DNA from 3 places in the Staphylococcus sp. Z5-21 genome. Region 1 is predicted to be linked to each of the others. Evidence: predicted binding sites of a transcription regulator. Region 1 holds the regulator's gene; each other region holds the start of a gene.
What was found. Region 1 encodes Rex, which represses fermentation and respiration genes when NADH is low (regulators of the CRP and FNR family bind a similar motif). Its sites were predicted from a motif close to TTGTGAAATATTTCACAA; they were not measured.
Positions count from the first base shown of each region.

Region 2: a site for Rex is predicted at 3,327-3,344, ahead of M1D64_RS05240 (L-lactate dehydrogenase). Genes of this name have one in related genera too.
Region 3: a site for Rex is predicted at 3,704-3,721, ahead of M1D64_RS02970 (formate/nitrite transporter family protein). Genes of this name have one in related genera too.

Region 1 covers NZ_CP096462.1:878,368-885,691, reverse strand. The annotation lists gene agrA (quorum-sensing response regulator AgrA) at 1-227, shown strand, start outside; gene M1D64_RS04270 (carbohydrate kinase family protein) at 304-1,272, opposite strand; gene M1D64_RS04265 (sucrose-6-phosphate hydrolase) at 1,269-2,753, opposite strand; gene M1D64_RS04260 (LacI family DNA-binding transcriptional regulator) at 2,839-3,792, opposite strand; gene M1D64_RS04255 (sulfurtransferase TusA family protein) at 3,938-4,162, opposite strand; gene M1D64_RS04250 (YeeE/YedE family protein) at 4,184-5,272, opposite strand; gene M1D64_RS04245 (redox-sensing transcriptional repressor Rex) at 5,488-6,135, opposite strand; gene M1D64_RS04240 (ABC-F family ATP-binding cassette domain-containing protein) at 6,281-7,324, shown strand, end outside.
Region 2 covers NZ_CP096462.1:1,038,658-1,045,981, forward strand. The annotation lists gene M1D64_RS05220 (bifunctional 3,4-dihydroxy-2-butanone-4-phosphate synthase/GTP cyclohydrolase II) at 1-317, shown strand, start outside; gene ribH (6,7-dimethyl-8-ribityllumazine synthase) at 331-789, shown strand; gene M1D64_RS05230 (proline dehydrogenase family protein) at 1,054-2,055, opposite strand; gene M1D64_RS05235 (alpha/beta fold hydrolase) at 2,322-3,146, shown strand; gene M1D64_RS05240 (L-lactate dehydrogenase) at 3,382-4,338, shown strand; gene M1D64_RS05245 (transcriptional regulator, SarA/Rot family) at 4,489-4,890, shown strand; gene mnmM (tRNA 5-(aminomethyl)-2-thiouridylate-methyltransferase MnmM) at 5,010-5,570, opposite strand; gene mnmL (tRNA modification radical SAM protein MnmL/YtqA) at 5,567-6,520, opposite strand; gene M1D64_RS05260 (MDR family MFS transporter) at 6,630-7,324, shown strand, end outside.
Region 3 covers NZ_CP096462.1:636,950-644,273, reverse strand. The annotation lists gene M1D64_RS02985 (MurR/RpiR family transcriptional regulator) at 1-168, shown strand, start outside; gene M1D64_RS02980 (alkaline phosphatase) at 264-1,697, opposite strand; gene M1D64_RS02975 (amino acid permease) at 1,955-3,343, opposite strand; gene M1D64_RS02970 (formate/nitrite transporter family protein) at 3,775-4,620, shown strand; gene M1D64_RS02965 (hypothetical protein) at 4,677-5,036, shown strand; gene M1D64_RS02960 (hypothetical protein) at 5,033-5,218, shown strand; gene M1D64_RS02955 (hypothetical protein) at 5,266-5,457, opposite strand; gene M1D64_RS02950 (HAD-IA family hydrolase) at 5,462-6,106, opposite strand; gene M1D64_RS02945 (bile acid:sodium symporter family protein) at 6,293-7,207, opposite strand.

The DNA of each region.
Region 1 (7,324 bases):
CATCTACTAAATCGCATCGATTGATTGCACATCTTGATAATCGTCAAATTGAGTTTTATGGCAATTTAAAAGAATTAGATCAACTTGATGAGCGATTTTTCAGATGTCATAATAGCTTTGTCGTCAATAGACACAATATAGATTCTATTGACTCTAAGTCACGTGTTGTCTATTTTAAAAATAATGAACATTGCTATGCATCTGTTAGAAATGTCAAAAAAATATAATATACATAAAAAAGCCAAACCAATAGTCATTACTGACAAATGGTTTGGCTTTCTTTTTTGATTGCTTCAACAATTCCTATTTAATATTTAATGCTTCTTTCACTTTGTCTAGTGAAGGGATACTTTCTATTGCACCGTATTGCGTCGTGACGATAGCAGCAACATAATTACTAAATTCTAGGATAGCATGCCCCTCACTCTTCAGTAACTGGATTATATCTCGCTCATTACTATCCAATAATCTACTAATCACCGCACCAATAAATGCATCACCAGCACCTGTCGTATCAATCGCCTTCACTTTATAGCCTTGCTCAACAATTGTTGTTCCATCCTTTAAGTAAATTGCAGCACCTTCTGCACCTTTGGTATAAATAACCGCTTGGACATGTCCTTGAAATAGCCATTGAATTGCTTGGCTCTCATCTTCATATCCTGTCACAAATGACAGTTCTTCATCGGAAATTTTGATGATATCTGCAAAAGGTACAAATGCTTGAATTGCTGATTTACAATCCGCTTCACTATCCCATAACGGTAAACGCACATTAGGATCAAATACAACTGTCCCATTAGCATGTCTAACTTTTTCAATTAGGGCTTTATGGGCCATTTTCATCGGACTATCTACGAGGTCTACTGAACAAAAGTGTAGTATATCTTGTTCCGTTACTTCTATTTGACTCACTTGTTCTTCATTATATAGCATATCTGCCGAAGGCTTACGATAAAATGAAAAATCCCTTTCTCCCTCTTTAGTTAAACTTACAAATGCGAGCGCAGTATTCGCTTCAGATGAACGTTTCAAATATTGCGTACCGACACCCAAATCTTCTAATGTTTCTACGATAAGATCACCGAAAGCATCTTCTCCTAATTGGGTAATCATTTCTGCCTGACCACCTAATTTTGTCGTAGTACAAGCAACATTACAAGGTGCCCCACCAACTTGTCTCGAAAATCCTTCTACATCTTTGAGTTTAGAATCTGTTGTATTAGGTATAAAATCAATTAGTGCTTCACCTATTGCGAGTAGACGTCTCATTGTGTATCACCTTTCAAATCATATTTTGTAAATCGTAAGTATACTTGTCCTGATTCTGTTGATGTTTTAATGCCAGTTGCATCTTCTCCAGAAAATATTCTAGAGGACATCACTCGTTCTCCATCGTTACAGAAAATTTCAATACTTGAAGTATCTACATATAACTGTAACTGCGATAAAGGTGTATCTAAATAAGTACTACGAGACGTACCTTCTACAGGATTAGGCAATGGTCCACTTTCACTTCTATCAAATGTTAATTTTTGTTCTTTAGTATTATACGTAATTAGCGACGTCTCCGTTTTACTCGTTCTCACTTCAAAGTATACTTCTGTTGCTTCATTTTCCAAAATATCAATAATTAATTCAAACTGTTTACCTTCATATGGATGTAACTGTTTCGTAAATTTATTAGCATATCCCAAAGCAGTTTCTTCATTTGAACGTAACTTTTCTAGTGCTTTAATCGGACGTTGTTTTAAATTACCTTCGTCTACTGTAAGTACACGTGGAATAGTTAAACAATGTGCCCATCCGTCTTCATCAGTTGGATAATTAATTTCTGGTAAGCCCATCCAACCAATGAGTATACGCTGTCCTTGTTCATCTAAAAATGTTTGTGGCGCATAAAAATCAAATCCATGATCTAACTCATGAAAATCACCATGATTCATAGTTAATTGATTCATATCATATTGTCCCATGATGTAGCCTGATTGATAAATATTTCTAAACTGATCCCCTTCAGCGTCAATACCTTGTGGACAGAATAATAACATATCATATCCATTTAAATTGAAATAATCTGGACATTCCCACATAAAACCAAAATTATCTAAATTTGTTTGTATTTCACCTTGGAATTCCCAATTAACAATATCTGAGGATCGATATTGTAAAATACGACCTTGCTTGTCAATATTTTGTGCAGCAATTACAGCATAATATGTACCATCTTTTTGATAAACTTTCGGGTCTCTAAAGTGTTGCGTGTAACCAAAAGGTGGTGCTGAAATGACAGGCTTTGGAAATTTTTTTATTTCTCCATTCTTTGTCATTTTTGCTATCTGTTGGGTAGAAATTCGATGCCAATCTTCATCGCGATGATTCGCAGTATACATATAATATAAATGCTGGTTATATTCAAATGCACTACCACTATATACACCATGACTATCGTCGTTTGTATCTGGTTTGAGTGTTGGTCCTACTGCATTAAAATGAATAAGATCTTTACTCGTATATGTATACCAATATTTTAGTCCATGCACTGGTCCTAATGGGAACCACTGATGTGATATATAATAATTACCATTAAAATATATCAATCCATTTGGATCATTAAGTAAACCTGATTTAGGTTGTATATGAAAAGTTTGTCTGTATTTAGATTGATTAACACGTTCTGTTAATTCAGCTAAATATTGTTGATCTGCGTCTTCATATTTTTGATAACGTGCTTCCTTTGTCCACTCTACCATTTCGAGCTTCCTCCTAGTTTCAAGTAATTCATTGTCATTTTTGGTACCGGTTCCATTTATTCATATTTATAATATCATGTTTCGTTTAATTTTTAAACGAATGGTCAATTTCAATAGTGATTTGTTTTTCTACGTCTTTATGTTGTATTAATTGATTTAATTTTTCCATAGCAACTTCTCCTGCATAATCAAAAGCATATCTCACCGTATGTATAGATGGCGAAACAATTTTTGTAACTGGATCTCCACCAAAACCAACGATATATTTAGACATATGATGTTCCGAATTATATTTATGAACAGCTAAAGCTATCGAATCAGTCCCCCCTACGATGGCATCAAAATGTGGATATTTTTGTAATACGCTAGCTACGTCTGGTTTGGCTTCTTGATAGTTAAAAGATGTTATCGAAATACTGGGCTCAATACCATGAACTTTAAGTCCATCGATAAATCCTTGCTTTCTATATATACCTACAGCCGTATCTGTCTCCGTAACACCAAAAAATTGAATATCCTTATAGCCCTGTTTTCCCAGTGTATCTCCAACAAGATAACCAGCTTGATAATCATCGTGAACAATACAATGTAATTGTTCATGAGTTTGACCAACAATGATCACAGGTACATTGATTTTATGAATCACTTCTAAATGTTTATCTGTAATATCTGTGGCCATAAAGATAATCCCGTCCACTTTACTTCTGTAAAAAGTCTCTAGTGCATCTAGTTCTAAATCTGAATTCAAATTGGTGTAATTAAGCAATAGCCTATAATTTTGTTTATCGCATATCGTTTTAACACCTTTAATCGTTTCATCAACTGCAAACGAATTCATTCTTGGTATGATAGCGCCTATCATATTTGTACGATATGCTCTTAAGCTTTGTGCGAATTGATTCGGCTGATAATCATGTTCATGTATGATTTTATCTAATTTTTCTTTTGTTTTCATACTTACCGAGCCATCATTTAAATATCTAGAAACTGTACTTTTAGAGACACCGGCTAGTTTTGCTATATCATCAATATTTTTCATAGTTTCTCACTCTCATTACTTCACTATTATGAACAATATCAATTCTATCATAATGGAATCGCTTTAAATACTATTTAAATTAAAAACCAATTTGCTTCAATCAAGGTATACTACCTTAGATTAAACAAATTGGTTTAATGTATATTTAAGCTTTTTGAATTGTAATCGTCCATGAAGCATCGTCTAATTGTTCGTAATTCGTTACGGGGTAACCTTGCTCTGCTGCCCAATTAGGTAATGCTTCTGTTGCTTGTGTACAATCGAAGTCAATTTTTAATTCTTCACCATTGTCTAATGTATTCATTTTCTTTTGTGCTTCTATTAATGGAAATGGACAAACCATTCCAACTGTACCTAATTCATGTACCATATCGTATTACCTCCATTTTAATTATGATGTTTGCGTTTGTGATGAAACTTTCGTGTTTGAAGTTTGGCTTTGTGCTTTTTTCATTGGTCTAATAAATACAAAATAACTCATTGTCCATGCGCCTAATATCATTGAAGCAAGTGCAATCCAGCCTTTCCATGACATTGTCGCTGTCTCAACTAAACCATTCCCTATAGAGCAACCACCTGCTACAGATGCACCAAATCCCATTAACACACCGCCTATAATACTATTGCGTATTGTTTTTTTATCCGGTAATCTCCATTTAAACTCTTTAGCACCTTTAGCCGCAATATAAGAGCCAAAGAATATACCTAGAACCAGGAAGACACCCCAGTCCAATAATTTCAAGTCACCCGTTACAAAAAATTGTACCAAGTTTGCAGAAGGTGTTGTAATACCTAAACCATACATTCTACCAGTTGATTCACTCACTGGCCATGCGAGCAATGCGATAAGTCCTACTGCGATTGCTGCCACAAATGGGTGATATTTTTTCTCAAATAAATAATGACGTATACCTGTGAATTTTTGCTTTAATTTAGGTACTGCAAATTTTGGTTTTGGTTTACGTAATGTTTTTACTACGAAGAATAAAGTGATTACTATGAGTACAATTACGAAAACCCAGGTTGGAATACCTGTTGTTTGTGACATACTCGTATTTACATTAGTAGGTTTATTTAAACCGTTCATTAATGGTAGTAATAAACCAAATTTTGTTGTGGCGGAAGTAAAAGCATAAGCAATTAACGCCATCCAACTACCGATTAGTCCTTCACCAGCTCTATACCATGTTCCTGTAGCACAGCCACCTGCCATAATAATACCTAATCCAAAAATAAATGATCCAATCACTGTACCAATGATAGGATATGTTGACTCTGGTATTTCAACTAATCCTGTTGAAGTTAATAGCAATAAGCCAATACTTTGTACAGAAATCGCAATTAATAAGGCGTAAAACATTTTGTTACTCTTTTGAATATACATATCCCTAAATCCACCAGCTAGACAAAATCGTGTTCGCTGCATAACAAACCCCAATAGAGCGCCTACGACCAGTCCACTGATAATTAACCATGTCATATCATAACCTCTTTCCCGATAAAATCAATAAGATTAATAATATTAGATTTCGTATAAAATTTCAACCTTACAGTTTCACGAAAATTTATTTTAAAAATCAGCTAGCTTTTAAAATAATTAACAACTCGAAGACAAATAAAAAACTAGCTTTCCATAAATACTTTGTCCACATGGTTATCACATGCCGTATTTATCAAAAACTAGTTCATTACATTTTATTTATGACTATAATTCTTCATAAAGAATAATAAAGATTGCAGTTCTATACCCAAATCAATGTGATGTACTTGTACATCGGATGGCGTTTGTACACGACTAGGCGTAAAGTTCAATATACCTTTAACGCCTGCTTTCACTAATGTATCAGCAACCTTCTGAGCCGCTTCCTCAGGCGTTGTCAGAATAACGACATCTATCTGTTCATGCGATAGTATGTCTGTAATTTTTTCAAATGGACTAACTGTCACTTTCCCTATTTGTGTACCAATGACCTCTTCTCGAATATCAAATGCTTCTGTTATTGTCATTTCATCATGTATTGAGAAGTTATATGTTAATAATGCTTTACCTAAGTTCCCTACACCTACAATTGCAATCTTAATTTCATCGTTTTCGCTTATTTCGTTTTTAAAAAAATGTAATAAGCTATCTATATTATAGCCGTAACCCTTTTTACCTAATTCACCAAAATATGAAAAATCCCTACGTATCGTTGCAGAATCAATGTTTAAGCCTTCACTAATTGCTTTTGAATTAACTCTGTCTATACCTTTTGATTTTAATGTATTGACGAATCTATAATATAACGGTAAACGTTTCAATGTAGCACGAGGAATCTTTTCGCTTTGATTAGCCAAGATCATTTCCCCCTATTTCAATGTCTAATACTGTATAATCTTATAATCACTACAACATTATACATGAATGCATCATAAAAATAAACAATGATAGTTTTAACCACAGCGTGAATACTGTAGAATGATAATTGAATAGAGAGGTGCAAATCGGATGATATTATTACAACTTAATGATTTAACAAAGTCATTCGACGGTGAAGATATTTTTAACAATGTGGATTTCGAAGTCAAAACGGGCGAACGTATTGGAATTGTCGGACGTAATGGAGCTGGAAAATCAACATTAATGAAAATAATCGCTGGCGTCGAAGGGTATGATAGTGGTTATGTATCTAAAAGTAAAAATTTAAAACTTGGTTACTTAACACAACAAATGACCTTAGACACAAATCAAACTGTATTTGAAGAAATGTCTAAGACATTTGAAGCAATGAAAAAATTAGAACTAGAAATGAAAAAAGAAACGGATTGGCTTGCACAACATGCCAATGAATACGATACAGAAGCATATAAAATACATATTGATCGTTATGAGTCATTATCAAACACATTTGAACAACAAGATGGCTATCAATATGAAAGTAAAATTAAAACGGTGCTACATGGCTTAAACTTCACTGAATCAGATTTTAATAGACCCATTAATGATTTTAGTGGTGGTCAAAAGACCCGACTATCTTTAGCACAAATGTTACTAAGTGAACCAGATTTATTATTACTCGATGAGCCTACCAACCATTTAGACATGGAAACAACTCAATGGCTAGAAAGTTATTTGAATTATTTTAACGGGGCCATTGTAATCATCAGTCACGATAGATACTTCTTAGATAAAATTGTCACTCAAATATATGATGTAGCACTCGGTGATGTACAACACTATGTAGGAAACTATGCACAATTCATAGAACAACGAGATAAGTATTACGAAAAGCGCATGCAAGCCTATGAAAGTCAACAAGCTGAAATCAAACGCTTAGAAACATTCGTAGAAAAAAACATTGCGCGTGCCTCTACGACTGGGATGGCAAAAAGTCGTCGCAAAAAGTTAGATAAAATCGATCGCATTAATAAACCTATGATTGATGCTAAAAGTACAAATATTCAATTTGATTTCGACCGTAATACAGGTAATGACGTATTCCATATAAAAAATCTAGAGATTGGGTACAATACACCTATTACAAAAGGGATT
Region 2 (7,324 bases), 160 kb from region 1:
CTCAAGAGGGTAGAGGCATAGGCTTAATTAATAAGTTGAAAGCTTACGAATTAATCGAACAGGGTTATGATACAGTTTCTGCAAATATTGCATTAGGATTTGAAGAAGATTTAAGAGATTATCAAAATGCTGCCCAAATATTAAAATATTTTGGTGTGGACAGTGTAAATTTATTAAGTAATAATCCGAAAAAATTTGAAAGTTTAGAATCATATGGTATTCATATTGCGAAGAGAATTGAACTCATCGTACCAGCCAATGCATACAATCAGGATTATATGAATACAAAAAAAGAAAAAATGGGTCACTTAATATAGGAGGTAATGAACAATGAATTTTGAAGGTAAATTAGTAGGTTCAGATTTAAAAGTAGCGATTGTTGTAAGTAGATTTAATGATTTTATTACTAATCGATTATTAGATGGTGCAAAAGATACATTAATTAGACATGAAGTACCGGAAGCTAATATCGATGTAGCATACGTACCAGGAGCATTTGAAATTCCTTTAGTAGCTAAAAAATTAGCTAAGAAAAATGATTATGATGCAGTTATCACTCTAGGTTGTGTTATTAGAGGATCAACGTCTCATTACGATTACGTTTGTAACGAAGTAGCCAAGGGTGTTTCAAAAGCGAATGATGTTACTGATACGCCAGTCATATTCGGTATTTTAACTACAGAAAATATTGAACAAGCAGTAGAACGTGCAGGTACGAAAGCAGGTAATAAAGGTGCAGAAGCAGCAGTAGGTGCGATAGAAATGGCTAATTTATTAAGAGAAATATAAAGTTAAACTTGTCTAATGCTTATCAATTTTTAATATCGTATCGTTTTTCAATTATATTAAATTAGTAGAACGCCAAAGACATGACAGCTTTGGCGTTCTTTGTTTTTATAATAAATTCAATGACTATCTAAATTAGAATTCGGATATGTAAATCTTTTTAAACATCATTGAACTTAAAATTTGTGCTCGTATGATTACTTAGATGTAGTGTTTAAAAAGTGAATTGTTTTAAAATAATTATTTATATATTGAACATTGAATTGATTATTTTTTAAGTACTCTATATAGTATTGAACCTGTAGCTACAACGCCAGCAAATATGCCAGCAATAGTGCCTACTTTTTTCAATATATCTGGTTTTAACAATTCTTTAAACATTAAATTCAAATTTTGTGGTCTTTCAGCTAATCTTCTCATAAAGTAACTGAACCAATCATCTCCATATGGCACATAAATGCAGAAATTGTTGCCTTCGCCGGCAATTTGTTCTGCTAAATCGGAGCGAAAGCCGTATAACATTTGAAATTCATAACGATCTTTATCAATTTTATTATCTTTAATAAATTGTTTGATTTGTGTAATGATTTTATCATCGTGTGTAGCGATAGAAGTAACGTTTTTAGCACTTAACAATCTTTTTTTTATTAAACGTATGTAGTTTTCGTCGATTTCTTCTTTTGTTTGAAAAGCAATAACTTCATTTTCTTTATATGCACCTTTAACCATGCGTAATCTTAGTTCAGGATATTTATCTATGAGCGCATCAGCTTTATATAAATATGCTTGAATGACTGTACCAACATTTTTAAATTCACCTTTTAATCGATCTAATACTTGAGTGATATCAAACAAGCTATCATACTTTTCAGTATCGATATTAATATGCATATTATCAAATTCATTTGCTTTCAATAATATTTCTCGTAAATTACGGTAAGCAAGATCTATATCAAACTCTGAACCTAGTTGGCTTAATTTCACAGACATATGTCCATTTAAACTATGATTATAAATGGCATACATGACTTCCAAAATTTGATCTTTAGCTTGGATAGCTTCACCTTCAGTTACGACAAACTCTCCAAGACAATCAACAGTCACTGTAATTCCCTTGTTGTTTAAACGTTCAATTGTGTCTATCAAGGATTTAATCGTATTACCCGCAACGACTTTATTCGCCCCAAACATGGGTCCTACTTCCTTGGCAGTCTTATTTAAAAACGAATTATTTGATAATCCGATAAAGAAATCTTTCACAATTGGCATATTAATTCCTCCCATTCCGCTTATAGCTATGTTTCAATAATAGTGTAGCATGAATCTAATAGTAATGAAATCGTTTGCAATAAAATATATTACACTTTAAATTTCAATATACACTCATGAGATATGTATTGAACAGAAATAAGAAATTTATTGTGGGAAATAAATTTAGTTTTATGTTTATTTAATATGTTTAAAATGGAAAAAGCATAGCGTATTTTGATACAATAAGCGTAATGAATTTAAATGTAGAAGGGGAAGTATGGATTATGTGGAAATGGGAAACCGAAAATGAAGCAAAAGGTGTCGTAGTAATTGCACATAACATGCTTGAACATACTGGAAGATATGCATATGTGATTACGATGCTTCGCCGAAATGGATATCATGTTATTATGGGCGATTTGCCAGGACAAGGGCAAACATCACGTTCAAATAAAGGTCAAATTGATAATTTTGATGTATATCATGAGCATATACTTGAATGGATTAGAATCGCAAATGAATATAAAATTCCAACTTATGTCCTAGGTATAGGTCTTGGTGGTTTGATTGTCTTAAATTTATTAGAAAAAACAGAAGTGCCGATTGAAGGCCTGATGTTGCTTTCACCACTTTTAGAATTTAAGAAAAGTAATAAATCTAGAAAAGATAAAATTATTTCTAATATAGGTAAAATTGCGAAAGATACTCGATTTAAAGTTGGTATCACAGTTGAAGATTTAACAAGAAACGAAGAAGTTATAGAAGAGACGAATAAAGATCAATTGATGTTAAATAAAGTAACTTACTACTGGTATAAACAGATTATTGAAATTATGAAAGAGACAGTCAACCATTTAAAAGATGTAAAATCATTGCCGTTATTATTAATGTACGGTACAGAAGATAGAGTTGCAGATATAAGCGCAATGGATTTAATAAAAGATAAAATAATGACAGAAGAACTTTATTTTAAAGCGTGGGAAGGATTATATCATGAAATTCATAACGAGCCTGAACGTGATGAAGTCATGCGATATATTTTAGCGTTTTTAAATAATAGTGCAAGTAACAATGGATTTATAGTACATGATGAAAATGAAGTTTCATAGTACCTGAATACAATGATAATACAGTAAGTGGCAAAAGCGGTGGATTTGTATCCTAATTTTAAAAGGATATGATTTCACCGTTTTTTATATTTGATTTTTATTGTAACTTATAATTAATATTTTTGTGAAATAAATTACAAATAACTATTGCAAATGCTCGGAGGAACTGATATATTTATATTGTGAAATAAATCACAATATAAATTATTAATTTTCATGTGAGGAGCGTTCTGTGATGGAATATATAAAAAGTAATAAAGTTGTTTTAATTGGTGATGGTGCAGTTGGATCAAGTTATGCATTTGCATTAGTAGCTCAAGGTGTGGCAGATGAACTCGTTATTATAGATTTAGATGAAGACAAAGTGAAAGGTGATGTAATGGACTTAAACCATGCGGCACCGTATGGAGGTTCACCTGTTAAAATTAAAGCTGGTTCATATAAAGCATGTCACAATGCTGATTTAGTGGTGATTACTGCTGGAGCAGCTCAAAAACCAGGAGAAACGAGATTAGATTTAATTGAAAAGAATACAAAAATATTTAAATCGATTGTTTCTGAAGTTATGGCATCTGGATTTAATGGGATTTTCTTAGTAGCCACTAACCCTGTTGATGTACTTACCTATGTAACACAACAAGTTTCTGGATTACCTAAAGAAAAAGTAATTGGATCAGGTACGATTTTAGATACGGCACGATTCAAATATGAATTAGCTGAAGAATTTGGCGTTTCTGATAGAAGTGTTCATGGACAAATCATTGGGGAACATGGAGACTCTGAACTAGCTGTTTGGTCACAAGCAAATATTGCAGGACAGCCATTATACCAATTGTTAAAAGATGATCCTGAAAAACAACATAGAATAGAAGAAATATTTGTTAATACACGAGATGCAGCCTATGACATTATTCAAGCTAAAGGTGCAACATATTATGGCATTGCTATGGGATTAGTGCATATAACTAAAGCGATTTTAAATAATCAAAATTTAGTGCTTACCGTATCCAGTCGTTTAGAAGGTGAATATGGTCAAGAAGATGTCTATATAGGTGTCCCTACAAAAATTAACAGACAAGGTGCGGTAGAAGTTTTTGAAATACCGTTAAACGATGAAGAAAAAACTTTATTTACCCGTTCTGTTGGTATTTTGAAAGAAATGCAAAATAAAATATCTCATTTAATTGCATAATTCATAGTTTAAATTTAAACTGTATATAAGATTAATTTTATTAAAAATTCTAATATTTATTCAGTGTAGAATTTATTTTACAGTGATTGATGATTTTTTGAAATTAATTTTACATGTTTAAACTTTATACTATGATTGGGGGATTACACTATGGGGAAGACATTTACTGAAAAAGTGGATGGCGTTTTGCAATTAGAATCTGTGTTGAAAGATATCGAGGATATTTTTGACAAAGTTCAAAAGCAATATAAAATGTCAAAAGAAGAAATTTTAATCCTTTTGACACTTTGGAAAGAAGGGTCAATGACTTTAAAAGAAATGGATGACTTTGTTCATATTAAATCATACAAACGTACACGTACGTACAATGATTTAGTTGAAAAAGCGTGGATTATTAAAGAAAGACCACAAAACGACGAACGTACAGTTATTATCCATTTTAATGAAGATTTAAAAGATCAAAGGGAAAGTCTTTTAAACTTTTTTAAAGAAGAAATTGATTCTAACTCATCTACTATTCAAAACAGTCTTAAATCTATCTTAAATCTATAGGAATTATGAATTTTACAGTGTAATTTACACAAAAAAGCTGCCAACAAAGTTTAAATACTTTTATTGGCAGCTTTTTTTATTTTTAAAGCGTGTGCTTTAGGAAAACTAAATGATAGAATTTATCTTTTTTCTATCGCACAAATAAATGGTGGATTATTTTGTTGATTGATAAATTGATATTTTAGAATATGTGCTTTATTTTGATCGAATTGTTCCAAATAATCTAGAATAGCATCTCGCTCCAATTTGCCTTCATCATGGCCATGATAAATAACAAGAATAATGATGCCTTCTATGGATAAAATATTAAATATTGCATTTATGGCAGCAATTGTACTTTCGGCTTGTGTAACAATGGATTTATCTCCTTTTGGTAAATAACCTAAGTTAAAAATCGCTGCGTCAATTTTACCTTGTTGATAATTTGGAATATATGATTGGATATTTGCATGGCTATCTTGAACGATAGTGACATTGTTAAAATCATGAATCTTAAGTTGTGTCTGCTTAATAGCTTCATCTTGTATATCAAAAGCATAGACATTACCGTTTGGAACTTGTTGGGCAAGAAAATGTGTATCATTACCGTTACCGCATGTAGCATCGATCACGATACTGTCATCTGATACGTGTTGTTGAATTAATGTTCTAGCAAAAGGGAGAATGCGTTCAAGTTTCATGACTTAACTGTGCTTTCAAAATATTTTCCTTGGTATGAATCTCGGCGAGCAAGTTCATTATCAATTTCATTGAGAACTTCCCATTTGTTAACACTCCACATAGGACCTACCATTAAATCGATTGGACCATCACCGGTAATTCTATGAACGATCATTTCTTTTGGTATGATTTCTAACTGATCACACACTAATTTAGTGTATTCATCTTGTGACATAAATTCTAGCATGCCTTTATCATATTGCTTAACCATTGGCGTTCCTTTTAATAGGTGAAGTAAATGTATTTTTATACCTTGTACGTCCATTTGAGCGACTTCTCGTGCAGTTTCCATCATCATATTATAATCTTCACCAGGTAAACCATTTATAATATGCGTACAAATGTTTATATTATGTTTGCGTAGTTTGGCAATACCTTCATAATAAGTTTTCATATCATGTGCGCGATTGATTAAATCAGATGTTTCTTGGTGTATTGTTTGAAGACCTAGTTCAACCCATAAGTAAGTACGTTCATTCAATTCTGCTAAATACTCGACTACATCATCAGGTAAACAGTCTGGACGTGTACCTATGGATAAACCAACTACACCAGGCTCTTTCAATGCAGTTTCATATTTTTCACGCAATACCTCTACGGGTGCATGTGTATTTGTAAAAGCTTGGAAGTAGGCGATGTATTGGCCATCGTGCCATTTTTCATGCATTCTATCTTTTATTTCTTTAAATTGTACATCGATTGGATCTACACGATTACCTGCAAAGTCACCGCTACCAGCTGCTGAACAAAATGTACAGCCACCATGTGCAACGGTACCATCTCTATTTGGACAATCAAATCCTCCATCAATTGCAACTTTAAATATTTTTTGTCCAAATTTATTTTTTAAATGATAATTCCATGTATGATATCTTTTATTCTCGAATGCGTAAGGGAAGAATTGTCCCATATAACATTTTCCTTTCTAAATTCATTCTAGTTAAAGATTTTAACATATTTTAATGATATAGTGTTTAAAGTAAAATAAGAAATTTTGATGTAGAAAGGAGCTTAATGTTATGAATATGCCTAAATCAGTGTGGTGGCTAGTAATTGGTATGGCATTAAATATCACAGGCTCAAGTTTCTTATGGCCATTAAATACAATTTATATGAATGAAGAATTAGATAAAAGTCTAACTATCGCCGGATTAGTACTAATGATCAATTCATTTGGCATGGTCATAGGTAACTTATTAGGGGGCATGCTTTTTGATAAATTAGGTGGTTATCGTACTATTATTATAGGAACAGTAATTTGTTTAATGAGTACAACACTGCTTAATTTTTTCCATGGTTGGCCATGGTATGCTGTATGGCTAGTAGCACTAGGATTTGGTGGCGGTATGATTGTTCCAGCAATTTATGCATTGGCTGGCGCCGTGTGGCCACAAGGTGGTCGTCAAACTTTTAATGCAATTTATTTGGCTCAAAATTTAGGTGTAGCCATTGGTGCTGCATCAGGTGGATTTGTAGCAGAATTAAGTTTTAATTATATTTTTATAGCGAACTTATTAATGTATGTCGCATTTGCAATTGTAGCCGTGACACAATTCAAAATTAATTTAGATGTTAAAGTGAAATCAACGGATGCAATGAGTCTTTTATCTAAAGCATATAGACCACAGTTTATAGCGCTAACGTTATTATGCGTTATGTTCAGTATTTGTTGGATTGCTTATATTCAATGGGAAAGTACGATAGCTTCGTTTAC
Region 3 (7,324 bases), 240 kb from region 1:
CGCATGGCTGCCACGACATCTCTATTCGCACAATTGTTTACTGTTGATATTTTATATTATCGCTATATTGCCTTAAATTACCAAAGTGCACTGGATTCAATTACACAATCTAAAATGGCTTTAGATAATTATCGTAAGCATTTATCTACCATTCGGTTTAAACACTAATTACTTTTTACAAATAAAACACTTTCCCTAATGATCACATTGTATTGTGAACTTAGAGAAAGTGTTTTATTTGTTTTCTTAGTTATGAAATTGAATTAAGATGATTGATCATTTTTGAAAAAATCAAAGATGTTTTTGGCATTATCTGTATTATCAATGTTACCTTGGAATCGGTCACTACCTGGACCAAATGCATAAGTATTTACATCTTCACCAGTATGACCATACGTTGTCCATCCAGTGTTAGACTTATCGTTAATTGGTTTTTGTACTGCATCTTGTAGTTTTTGTAATTGATCTTTATATTTTTCGTCATCTTCATCAAGATCTTTTAATTTTTTAGCTTCTTCATTAATTTTATCAATTTGACTTTGTTTTACATCAAATCCATAACCCTCTTTAATGACTTTCGCAGCGTCTTTACCACTAGCAATTTGCTTTGTCATATAAGAACCTGAATGTTTCATTGAGTGAATGGCATCTGGATTCCAAACGTAGTCTTTACCCTTAGCAATGGATAAACCACCTGTTGAATGGTCAGCAGTCGCAACGACTAGCGTATCTGGATTTGCTTTAGCGTATTGTGTTGCATAGTCAAATGCTTTTTCAAAACCTTGCATTTCAGACATTACGCCAGTAACATCATTAGGATGACCAGATTTATCAATTGAAGCACCCTCTACCATTAAGAAGAATCCTTTATCATTTTGTTTCAATTTATTAACAGCAGTATCTGTCATATCAACAAGTTTTGGATTTTGTTTTGATGCATCAATTTGTAAAGGCATGTCATTATCTGCAAATAAACCTAGTATTTGCTTGCTATTAGAGTTTTGCATTTGCGATTTATTCTTCACAATATCATAACCATCTTTTTTGAATTTATCTGTGAGGTTACCATTCTCTTTTCCGAAATATTCAGCACCGCCACCAAGTAGCACGTCCACTTTGTGTTGGCCATTTATTTTATCATTATAAAATTGTTGCGCAATTTCGTCTTTTTTATCACGATCATCAACATGTGCCGCATAAGCTGCTGGTGTAGCATCCGTAAGTTCAGCAGTAGACACAAGTCCAGTTGACTTACCATTTTCTTTAGCTTGTTCTAAAACAGTTTTAACATCCTTTTTATTTTCATCAACACCAATTGCACCATTAAATGTTTTATGACCAGAACTAAAAGCAGTTGCCCCTGCAGCTGAATCCGTTACATTTTCTTTTGGATCATCTGAATTTGTACGTTGGTTGCCTGCTAAATAATGATCAAATGCTGTTTTATCCATTTCTTTTGTTTCAGGATTATCTGCAAAATAACGGTATGCAGAGTTATATGAAGGTCCCATACCATCGCCCACAAGGAAAATCACATTTTTAGGATTTTTAGTATTTCCCATATATGAAACTTCATCATTTTGATTTGAATCTTGTCCTCCGCTTGATGCATAAGTTGGTTGTGCACTCCCCAATGCTGTACTAGCCACAATTGCACTTGCTACAGAAATAGTTGCTAACCTATTGAAGATTTTCATAAATTAATAACTCCTTTAATATGTATTATCGTGCTACACATTCAGTTTAAAACACTAGTTTTGAGTGAACATTTTAATATAGTTAATTTTCTGTAAATTAACTATATTATGAATATAAATAGCTTATTAATAAATATGAAACCTTTTATGTTGAAATTATTTTAATAAAAAAACAAACAGAGCCTGAGACATCTATTTTTGTCTCAGACTCGTTATACTTCAATAAGCATTCAAGCTATTTCTGATATTTACTTTACTTATATCAGTTTGTCTTTACTCAATTTATGATAGCCTTTTAAGAAAAAGAATAATGTCATAAATAATAAGAATATAATACCAATTACAACTGAAACGACGGTTTCTTTATTAAACAACATACCGATCAATACCATTATAAAGAATGCCATCGTAATATAGTTTGTTATAGCACCACCAGGCATCTTGAACGGGTGACCATCTAATTCGTCAGGATGATTTTTTCTAAATCTTAAATGACTAATTAAAATCATAAACCACGGTACCATACCAGGTAAGATTGACGCACTATATACGTAAACAAAAATACTGTCTGCACCTTTAATGAATAAAGGTAAGATAACATTTAATAATGCACCAATTAAAATACCCATTGCAATGGCAAGTACAGTCCAAATTGGAACACCATTTTTCATAACTTTACCAAAGAATTTAGGTAACATGCCTTTTTGAGATAAGTTCAATGTCATACGACTAGCACTGAATATACCTGAGTTACAACCTGACATTGCTGCAGTCAATACAACAAAGTTAATTAAACCAGCTGCAAAGGTAATACCTACTTTCGCAAATGTTGCTACAAAAGGACTACCTATGTTTCCTAATTCATCCCATGGATAAACAGTAACAATCACAAAAATTGCACCAATATAGAAAATTAATATACGCCAGATAACACCATTAACCGCACTTTTAATATTTTTCTGCGGATCTTTCGTCTCACCAGCTGTAATACCAATTAATTCCACACCTTGATATGAACCAATAACAATTGATAGCGCAAAGAAGAATCCAATCCAACCATTAGGCATGAAACCACCATGTGACCATAAATTAGATAAGCCGATCGCTTCTCCACCATTACCAAGTCCAAAGAAAATTAATCCAAAGCCAGCAACAATCATTAATATAATTGTTACAACTTTAATCATTGCAAACCAGAATTCAAATTCACCGAACGCCTTAACAGATACAAGGTTTGCACCTGCTAATAGTGCAACCACAATAACACCAGGAATCCACTGTGGTAAATCTGGGAACCAGTAGTTCATATATTCTCCAACGGCAATGACCTCACTCATTCCTACAACAACCCATTGGAATATATTACTCCAAGCTGTTAAGTACCCTGCCACTGGATGTATGTAATCACTTGCAAAGTTAGCAAAAGAACCAGAAGTTGGATGTAAGTAAACCATTTCTCCCATTGCTCTCATTACTAAGAATAAAAAGATACCTGCAATTAAATATGCGAATATCACAGAAGGACCTGTCCATTTTATAGTGCTGGTTGCCCCCATAAACAATCCAACACCGATTGTTCCGCCGAGAGCGATCATACGCATTTGACGAGCACCTAATCCCCTTTGTAATTCATTATTTTCTTCCATCATTCAAACCCCATCTCTTTCAAATATAAGTAAATTTCATTTCACTTATTATGTCGCTATTATACTATAAATTCAAAAAATTTAAACAATTATTTTGAATTATGTAAGGGCTTACATTTACCGTCATTAATTGTATGCGATTTTAGTAAAAAAAGCAAAGTCTTTTTTTATTATTTTATTACTTCAATCCTACATTTTTTAAATATAGGTTTTAAACACCTATATAAATAGGTTTTAAAGAAAGCACCATATCACTATCCATCAGTACTTTGCGCATGATATTCAATGATTGAGGTTCATAAGGAAAATTCATTTTATTCAAACATCGCTTAAATACTTTATAGCTTATCAAAATATATTTTGTGAAAATATTCACAATTTAATCACTTCGTAGTATACTATGCTTAATTAAAGAAAGTGAGGATAATAAAGTGAACGAAAAAAATGTTAAATGGGATAAAGTCTTTTACGGTAAATCTTGGATAAATCATGTAGTAGATACAATAAGAACAAAGGATATACTTCAAAGTTTTTATTTCAAACGTTATTTACTTCGCGCCATCATGGCTGGATTTATATTAGGTGTCATCACAGTATTTGTATTACTTATTAAAGCTTCTCTTGATACACATGTTCCTACAGGTGTTATCAATTCAGTGGCTGCTGTCGCATTTAGTTTTGCGCTTGTTTTAATACTATTTACAAATTCAGAGCTACTGACAAGCAACTTTATGTATTTTACTGTTGGTTTATATTATCGCGTTATCAGTCCAACTCGTGTTTTAAAAATCTTCATGCTTTGCTTCATTGGGAATGCCTTAGGTGGCCTAGTTTTCTTTCTTATATTAAAAGGCTCTGATGTTATGACAGTTGATATGTTTACGCAATTAGAGGCAACCATTGAACATAAAACATTATCTTCAAGTTTGATAGCGATATTAATTAAAGGTATTTTTGCAAATTTCTTCATTAATATTTCTTTAGTCATTGCGATGCAAATAGATGATATTTTAGCTAAAATGTTTGTCATGATGTTTGGTGTGTCAATTTTTGCATTTATGGGTTATGAACATGTCGTATACAATACTGTCCTTTTCGCAGGCGGTCTCATTTATCATAGTAACGTATTAGCTTTAACTCCTGCAGTTATCAATCTGATTGGTGCAGGTATTGGGAATTATATCGGGGGTGGTTTAATTATAGGTTTATTCTATGCATATTTAAATGATCACCATCAATATGATCACGAAGTATCAACTAAACCAGTGAAACATTAACTTAAATACGTTGTATGGTATACTCTTTATTAGATTTGATTACAAAGGAGTTTTATATGAATCAACACTTACTGAAACGTACAATTACTATTTCCATCATTTTTGGTGTGTTATTTTTCGTATTAAATTATTTTAGTGGTTCCGATAGTTCCATTGGGCAACTCATATTAAAAAGTATACTTGTCATCGTTGTCTTTGGCATTTTATATTTTGTGCTTTTCTCTATAGTAAATTCACCTGAAAGAAAATATAAATTTGGAATAACCATTCCAATCGCATTACTTATTGCAATACTCATTAGTGCGATATTCTCCGCTCTGAAAGTAGGTATTGTCATTGGCTTAATTCTCGGGATTATTGCTGGTTATGTATGGGAATTTATTGCAAAAAATAAAAATGGTGGTGACAAATCATGAGTATTATCTTAGGCGTTGTTGTTATGATTTTGTTAATCGTAAGTTTGATACCCAACCTTAAAGCTGTTAAAAAATCAAAAGAAACAGGTGAAAAGAATCCTCGTTTTGCCATTATGGTGGGAATCGATGCGATTCTACTTATTCTTGTTATCGTAACACTTCTATTTAAATTTTTATCATAGAAACATAAAAAGGCTGCCGTGTTTTAACACGACAGCCTTTTTTAATATCAAAATTGATTTTGTAAGACAAAATAATAAAGCGCTGCTGCGCCTAATAAATAAACTAAAGTACCCACCATAAACGAACGGAAATGAATATGAAACGGTATCTTTTTATTAAAAATAGGTCCTAGTACTAAATTACCAATCGCTAATACGATAGGTCCACCTAAGAAAAACAATATCAAATAACCATTCATAGTATTAACCCCTATTATTTTCAAAACATAATTTTATAATCTCTTCTGCAGATAAATCTTTTCCTATATAAGCAACCTCATTAAAATCTTGTAATTCTGTCATCTCGTTTGTATTAACAATGACATCTAATCCTGCGGTAACAGCAGCCGTGGCACCATTAACAGAGTCTTCTAACGCAAGACAATTCGTAGGATTGTAATTTAGTTTTTGCACTGCTGTTAAATATGGATCTGGATTCGGTTTAATTGCTGCAACATCCTCACGTCCTACAATAATATCTATATAAGCATCTAAACCTAAGTTTTTAAATGTTGGCAGAATATCTTCTCGATAACTACTTGTTGCGATTGCCATTGATATATGGCGTTGTTTACAATAATCCATTAACTTTTGTACAGATTCAATAATCGGTAAATCCACACTTGTTTCATGATGCTCTTCATAAATTTTATTTTTATTGTCAATACCAAGTACTTCCTCTAAATAATTATGTAATGCGGTTGCAGCACCACCAATTGATTGTCGATAATAGTCTAAGCTAATTTCATTTTGCTTATGCTGTTTTAAATGTTTATTGATGATTTCAAATAGATGTTTTTCTGTATCAATCATCGTACCATCAAAATCAAATACCACTGCTTTATACATGAATATGCCTCCAATAATTGCTTCACAATTCAATAATTTAATCGTTTCTATTTAGTACTAGCTTATCATAATTTCAAGTGTAATTAATCTTCTTTATCTTATCAATTTCACACCAAAAAAAGTGGGTACCTAAATTCACTACTTAAAGTCGTAGTGTCATTTGTGTACCCACTGTTGATTAAGATTTTAACGTTTATTCCAGTATTTTGCTAAAATTGGACCTGTAATATTATGTACTAAACTAAATACTGCACCCGGAACAGCTGCTAGCGGACTAAAATGCACAGTCGCTAACGATACTGCCAGACCAGAATTTTGCATCCCAACTTCAATAGATACTGCTTTCTTGTCTGCTTTCTCTAGTTTAAATATACGTGCTAGCGTATAACCAAGTGTATAACCTACTATATTATGCAAGATAACAACAGCAAAGATTAATAAACCAGTTTCAAGAATCTGTGATTTACTCCCTCCAACGACTGATGCTAAAATTAATGAAATAGCAACTACAGATACAATTGGCAATGCCGTAGCAGATTTGGCCGCAAAATTCTTGAATACCTTTTGTAATATAAAACCAATCAATATCGGTATCAATATAACTTGAATGACTGACCAAAACATACTCATGAATGAAACTTGTAGCCATTCATGCGCAAATAAATATATTAATGCTGGTGTCATAATTGGCGCAAGTAAAGTTGAAACACTTGTGATGGCAACTGATAGCGCAACATTCGCATTAGCTAAGTAACTCATAACGTTACTTGATGTCCCTCCTGGACAACAGCCTACTAATATAACACCAATTGCAACTTCTGGTGGTAAATGAAATAATTTTGCTATTAAAAATGCCGTTAATGGCATAATCGTATATTGTAAAATGACGCCAATAATAACTGAACGTGGCGACTGAAATACAATTTTAAAGTCTTTGGGATTAATTGTTAACCCCATCCCCAACATCACAATACCCAATAAATATGGTACCCATCCGCTCAATGTAGCTAACTGTGCTGGAAAAATAAATCCAATAATTGCAGCAATTAACATCCATACTAAGAATGTGTTGGTGGCAAATCTACTAACTTTTGATAACATCCTAAACACTTCCCTCTATGTATTAACAAAGAAAAATGTATCATACTTTAAGCCCTTAAACAACTGAATTTTCTAAATATTCTAATTTTTAAAATACTAGTGTTTAAATTTTTTTAA